Regions from separate parts of the Janthinobacterium sp. SUN100 genome, predicted to be linked through region 1. Evidence: predicted binding sites of a transcription regulator. Region 1 holds the regulator's gene; each other region holds the start of a gene.
The links. The regulator sigma-54, encoded in region 1, starts transcription at its own class of promoters, with help from an activator protein. The targets are predictions, from matches to a motif close to TGGCANGNAANCTGCTTT.
Positions count from the first base shown of each region.

Region 2: O0881_RS25625 (TorF family putative porin) is a predicted target of sigma-54. The motif match lies at 1,002-1,019, and genes of this name have one in related genera.
Region 3: prpB (methylisocitrate lyase) is a predicted target of sigma-54. The motif match lies at 1,109-1,126, and genes of this name have one in related genera.

Region 1 covers NZ_JAPUBU010000003.1:190,669-192,936, reverse strand. The annotation lists gene lptB (LPS export ABC transporter ATP-binding protein) at 1-67, shown strand, start outside; gene O0881_RS17355 (RNA polymerase factor sigma-54) at 72-1,550, shown strand; gene raiA (ribosome-associated translation inhibitor RaiA) at 1,620-1,982, shown strand; gene O0881_RS17345 (enoyl-CoA hydratase/isomerase family protein) at 2,111-2,268, shown strand, end outside.
Region 2 covers NZ_JAPUBU010000006.1:2,119-4,386, reverse strand. The annotation lists gene O0881_RS25630 (P-II family nitrogen regulator) at 1-142, opposite strand, end outside; gene O0881_RS25625 (TorF family putative porin) at 154-921, opposite strand; gene O0881_RS25620 (accessory factor UbiK family protein) at 1,191-1,439, shown strand; gene O0881_RS25615 (YifB family Mg chelatase-like AAA ATPase) at 1,554-2,268, shown strand, end outside.
Region 3 covers NZ_JAPUBU010000001.1:1,356,288-1,358,555, reverse strand. The annotation lists gene O0881_RS05880 (MBL fold metallo-hydrolase) at 1-43, opposite strand, end outside; gene O0881_RS05875 (hypothetical protein) at 221-457, shown strand; gene O0881_RS05870 (hypothetical protein) at 580-828, shown strand; gene prpB (methylisocitrate lyase) at 1,189-2,076, shown strand; gene prpC (2-methylcitrate synthase) at 2,155-2,268, shown strand, end outside.

The DNA.
Region 1 (2,268 bases):
CCCCGACGACATCATTGCGAACGAGTCGGTACGCCGGGTCTATCTGGGCGAACACTTCCGCATGTAAGCCAATGAAACAATCATTGCAGCTGCGCACTTCGCAGCACCTGGCACTGACGCCGCAGTTGCAGCAATCGATACGCCTGTTGCAATTGTCTACCCTGGAATTGCACCAGGAACTCGAGCAATTGCTGACGGACAATCCCTTGCTCGAACGCCTCGATGATCCGCTCGACCGTTCGCTGCGCCTGCTGTCCGACGGGGCCTTGAGCTCCACGGCCGCACCGGCCGAAGCGCCGCCCCAGCCGCCAGGCCAGGAGGCGCCCGCAGCGCCGGCCGAAGCGGAAGCGTTTGACGGCGAGGGGGGCGACAGCCCGGCCGCCGCGGATGGCGGCGACAGCGACTGGAGTGAGGCGAGCCGGGGCAAGGCGCCCGACGACGACGATTCGCGTCCGCAATTGGAGGCCCATCACTGCACCCTGCGCGAACACCTGATGGAGCAGATGCGCGTGACGGTGCTCGAATTGCGCGACCGCGCACTGGTCGAGCTGATCATCGACGCGCTCGACGACAATGGCTACCTGGAAGAGTCGCTCGACGACATCCTGGCGCGCCTGCCGGAAGAGCTGGAAATCGACGCCGACGAGATGCGCACGGCCTTGTCGCTGCTGCAAAGTTTCGATCCGCCGGGCGTGGGCGCGCGCAACGCGTCCGAATGCCTGGCCCTGCAAATCAAGCGCTTGCCACACATCGCCATGGTGACGCGGCGCATGGCCCTCGTCATCGTGGAAAAGCACCTGGCCTGGTTTGCCCAGCGCGATTTCAACAAGCTGAAAAAAGCCCTCGATTGCGACGATGAAGACTTGCGCGAAGCGCAGACGGTGATTCGCCAGTGCAATCCGCATCCGGGCGCCGTGTTCGCCTCGGACGTGTCCGATTACGTGGTGCCCGACGTCGTCGTCAAGCGCGCGCGCAATGGCTGGCAAGTGACCCTGAACAACGACGTCATGCCGCGCCTGCGCGTCAACGCCATGTACGCCAACTTGCTCAAGCAAGGCAAGGGGGAGGGCGCCATGGGCGCACAGTTGCAGGAGGCCAAGTGGCTGATCAAGAACATGCGCCAGCGCTTCGACACGATCCTGCGCGTGGCACAGGCGATAGTAGAAAGACAAAAGAACTTTTTCTCGCATGGGGCCGTTGCCATGCGCCCCCTTGTGCTCCGTGAAATAGCTGATACACTGGGTTTACACGAGAGTACTATCTCGCGGGTAACAACTCAAAAGTACATGCTGACCCCGCACGGCATGTTCGAGTTGAAATATTTCTTTGGTAGCCACGTCGCCACCGAAGCGGGGGGCGAAGCGTCATCGACGGCGATACGGGCATTGATCGTGCAACTGACAGGAGCAGAAGACCCTAAAAATCCTTTATCCGACAGTAAGATTGCGGACATGCTGGGGGAACAAGGCATGGTGATTGCGCGACGTACTGTTGCCAAATACCGGGAAGCATTAAAAATTCCGCCAGTGAGCCTGCGTAAGTGTTTGTAAGTTTTTTTCGGTTCCTCTGCGGGCCGGATAGGATGGACCGCACGAACCCGATCATCTTTAGGAGTGTGTATGAATCTCACCATCAGCGGACATCATCTCGAAGTGACACCAGCCATCCGTGAATACGTACAAACGAAGCTGGAGCGCGTGAAACGTCATTTCGATCAAGTCATCGATATCGCCGTGATTCTGACCGTGGATAACCTCAAAGAGAAAGAAAAACGTCAAAAGGCTGAAGTCAACCTGCGTTTGAGCGGCAAGACTGTCTATGTGGAAAGCTTGGCGCACGACCTGTACGCCGCGATCGATACGCTGATCGACAAGCTCGATAGGCAAGTGATGAAATACAAAACCAAAGTGCAAGGGCACGGTAAAGAGGCGATCAAGCATCTGCCAGACAACTCCGAGGAAGAAGCCGTCGTCGCCGTCTAAGGCCACCCGCTTCCAGCAGTTGTGATCAATTAAGGGCGCACATTGCGCCCTTTTTTGCGCCCAGCGGAACGCAATGTTCCCCGCGCAGGCATTAGAATATTCGCACTTTCACTTCTTTCCTGCCTGCCATGAGCGACTTCGTCCAGACTTCCATCCGCAACCGCACCGGGCACATCGTGCTCGACCGTCCGAAAGCCTTGAATTCCCTGTCGCTGGAGATGGTGCGCGCCCTGAGCGCGGCCCTGCTGGCCTGGCGCGACGATCCGCAGGTGGACGCCGTCGTGAT
Region 2 (2,268 bases), on a different contig from region 1:
CACGGTAGAGTTCCGTGTGACCTTTCTGGCGGCCGAAACCCTTGACTTCCGTGACCGTAATGCCTTGCACATTGATAGCCGACAAAGCTTCGCGTACTTCGTCCAGTTTGAACGGTTTAATGATTGCAGTAATCATTTTCATGGCAGTCTCGCTTAAAAGGTTTTGGACACGGTCAGCACGAGACCGGATTTCGCCAGATTCTTGCCATTCGGTGCCATCGAATCGATATTGGCCTTGACGGCCGCCACGGAAACGGTCACCACGCCAAAGTCCTTGGTCACGCCGATCTTGTAATCGCTGTAGCTGAGGGAATCGTTGTGCTCGACCTTCTGACGGCCCGCATGCAGGTTCAACATGTAGCCATCATGCACCTCGACGTTGGCGCCCACGTCGAGGTAGCCGCTGTTCTTGCTGTCGGCAACGCCGAACAGATTGGTGGTCGAATGCGAGTACTTGATATACATCGGACCGTAGCCGAGCTGGCCGTACAGCTCGAAGGTGTTGGCATTCGTGCTCAGCCCATTCGATGGGTAGAAGTAGTACAGGCCGCCCACGTCATAGGTAAAATCCTTGCTGATCTCGCCCCGCTTGCCGCCGTAGATATCCCATTCCAGGTTGGTATCGCCGCCGCCGTCCTTGATCCATTTGATGCTCGACAGCCAGGTGCCCACATACAGGCCCGTCGGGTTATGGGTGTAGTCGGCACCGCCGCTGACAGCCGGGTTCAAGCGGCTTTGCGAGATGCCGCGGTAACGGTAGTCGCTGGTCAGCGCCACGTTGTAGCTCACCACGTTATCAGGTACGGCTTCGGCCGCAACAGGCGCCGCCACTGCATCCTGGGCCATGGCGCTACCGCACAAGGCGGTCATGGCCAGCGTCAACGCTGTAGCTAAAGTCATGTTCTTGGACAGATTCTTCATGGCGATTCCCTTTTATTGAACTTTTAAAGCGGTTGAGGTTTAAAATCTTGGCTGGAGATCACAAAGCGTTCATACCTTCTTTAGCAGAATACGTGCCAGCTCTATTGCCACCTTGACAGGTGCATTTCCGTCCATACATACCCTGCACACGGCCAGGAATGCGGCAACGGACTGCTGAAGCACAATGAAGCGCCCAGTTTCGCACCAGATTAACGCCGCTGTGCACCGCAATGGTGCGATGCACAGGCCGCACCATAAAAGGACTGACCATGGACATGAATACCTTCTTTAACGACTTGCAGGGCAAGATCCATCAAGCCATCGAAAACTCGCCGGCCAAGGATATCGAGAAAAATGTGAAATCGATGATGACCCAGGGCTTCGCCCGCCTCGATCTCGTCACGCGCGAGGAATTCGATATCCAGGCGCAAGTACTGGCCAAGACGCGCGCAAAACTGGATGCACTGGAATTGCGCCTGATCGAACTGGAAACGCGCCTGAACGATCCAAAAGCCTAAGCCGCCGCTGCACGCAGGGCGCCGTAATCGGCGACCTTGCTGGCATACATCAAGCCTCACACCTTTTCAAGCGCTAGACTGATCCTGCCCGCGTCCGCGCTACAGGGGAGTCTGATGAGCCTGGCCGTCCTGAAAAGCCGCGCCCTGGCCGGCATGGAGGCGCCCGAGGTAAGTGTCGAAGTCCACCTTGCCAATGGCTTGCCTTCGTTTACGATAGTCGGCCTGCCGGATACGGAAGTGAAGGAGTCTCGCGACCGTGTGCGTGCCGCGTTGCAAAACTGCGGCTTCGAGATGCCGGCGCGGCGCATCACGGCCAATCTGGCGCCGGCAGACTTGCCCAAGGAATCGGGCCGCTTCGACTTGCCCATCGCACTGGGCATCCTGGCTGCCTCCGGCCAGTTGCCGGGCGACCAATTACACCACTATGAATTCGCGGGCGAACTGTCGCTGTCTGGCCAGTTGCGCCCCATCCGCGGCGCCTTGGCCATGACCTTTGCCATGCAGCGCAGCCAGTCGGGCACGCCACGCGCCTTCATCTTGCCGCAGGCGAACGCGGACGAGGCGGCTCTCGTCAGCGATGCCTGCATCTATCCCGCCCACAGCCTGCTCGAGGTCTGTGCGCATTTTGCCAGGCACGCCAGCCAGACTGCCCTGCAACGCCACCAGCCCGTGCTGGCACCGCACGCTTTTCCCTATCCCGACTTTGCCGACGTGCAAGGGCAGCTGCAGGCACGACGCGCACTGGAAGTGGCGGCAGCGGGCGGTCACAACGTCCTGATGGTGGGACCACCGGGCGCAGGCAAGACCATGCTGGCCAGCCGCTTCCCTG
Region 3 (2,268 bases), on a different contig from region 1:
TGGCGGTGGCGGGATCGAAGAAAGCTTGGATTTGTGGAGTCATCACGGCGGCAAGGGACGGACAGGGAATGGCATTATATCGCCAGAGTTCGCTAAAAAAATGCTGTAAATTCACATTTAACATGCGAAAAACAGATAAGGGAGCAGGCATGCGGCCGTTACAGCCGTGCGCACCCCGGCGCTTGCAGCATGGTAACCTCATTCTTCCAAGGAGGAATTCATGAACGATATCACTGCACGCAGCGAACAGTACCGCGGTTTTACGATTTCCGTGACCCCGCAAAAGGATAACGACGATTTATGGGATTTTACCTACCGCCTGCAGCGCGAAGGCGAGCCGGAAGCGCAGGCGATCACGCGCAGCCGCACCCTGGGCGGCTACGCGGCCCCCGAAACGGCTTGCACGGCGGGCCTGCAAGTGGCCAGGACGGAAGTCGATAATCTGCTGCGCCCTTGAGCCAGCGTAAATCGTTTAGCCCGAAAGTGAGCCTGACTACGGCTGGCGCGTGAAACACGTCGCTGCCAGCCGCGCTTCATGCTACGATTTCCACTATTGAGTCAGTCACGAAGGAGGCACCCATGGATAGCAGTTCTAAAATTCACTATAAAGGCTGGGAAATCGTTCCCTTGGCCGTGCCCACCACCGACGGCAAATGGTCGGCCAGTTGCGACATCGAGCGCGCCACGGCCGAAGGCCTGGAAGTATTCGAAGGCTCGACCATGCAATTCGTGCGCGACGACGAGGAGGGCGCCATTGCCGCCGCCTGCGAAGAAGCCGTGCGCCAGATCGACAACATCATCGCCAACCCGCTGGTGCGGCTGGCCTAGTTCTTTACTCTTTCAGTGTTCCCGCAGCCGGCATCCGCCGGCTGTTTTTTTTTGCGCGCGACCGGCGGCGCGTGTGCCTGCCCCCATCTTTTCATCTAGCGGTGTTGCATGTTTCAATGCTATGTTTCAAAATGAAATTATGAAACGATAATGAAACATCGAATAGGACAAACGTGACATCGTTGTTCCCTCGCGTCACAGCCCCGGAGCAGTGCTGGCTGGCCCCTTGTCGCTTGTTTTCGCTCTGCCGTCACGTGTTGTTCGCCGCGCCGCGCCGGCCTGGCACGGCATTTGCAATACTGATGCTCATAGCCACTCCGTGAAACATTCGGGACCATCCGAAACCCATAAGGTGAACACATGACTCAATACTCCGCAGGTGCCGCATTCCGCAAGGCCGTCCAGGAAGAATCCCCGTTGCAAGTCGTCGGCGCCATCAACGCCAACCACGCCTTGCTGGCCAAGCGCGCCGGTTACAAGGCCATTTACCTGTCCGGCGGCGGCGTCGCGGCCGGCTCGCTGGGCTTGCCCGACCTGGGCATTTCCAGCCTGGACGACGTGCTGACCGACATCCGCCGCATCACCGACGTGTGCGACCTGCCGCTGCTGGTCGATGCCGACACGGGCTTCGGTTCGTCCGCCTTCAACGTGGCGCGCACGGTGAAATCGATGATCAAGTTCGGCGCGGCCGGCCTGCACATCGAAGACCAGGTGGGCGCCAAGCGCTGCGGCCACCGTCCGGGCAAGGAAATCGTGAGCAAGGAAGAAATGGTCGACCGCATCAAGGCGGCCGTCGATGCGCGCACGGACCCGAACTTCGTCATCATGGCGCGCACCGATGCGCTGGCCGTCGATGGCCTGGAAGCGGCGCTGGAACGCGCCGTCGCCTGCGTCGAAGCGGGCGCCGACATGATCTTCCCGGAAGCCATCACGGACCTGGACATGTACGCCACCTTCGCCAAGGCCGTCAACGTGCCGATTTTGGCCAACATCACGGAATTCGGTTCCACGCCGCTGTTCACCCTGGACGAACTGCGAAGCGCCCACGTGGGCCTGGCCCTGTATCCGCTGTCGGCCTTCCGCGCCATGAACAAGGCGGCGGAAAACGTCTACCAGGCGCTGCGCCGCGACGGCACGCAAAAGAACGTCGTCGACACTATGCAGACGCGCATGGAGCTGTACGAATCGATCAATTACCACGATTTCGAGCAAAAGCTCGATGCGCTGTTCGCCGCGCAAAAGAAATAAGTAAAGAAAAGAGAAGCAGGGGCCGCATGCCGGCCCCGCAGTGATGCAACCGAGACTAGTCAATTTTTGGAGAAATCAATGAACGCACCGCAAGCCGCCACTTTCAAGCCTAAAAAATCCGTCGCCCTGTCCGGCGTCACCGCCGGCAACACGGCGCTGTGCTCGGTCGGCAAGACCGGCAACGATTTGCAC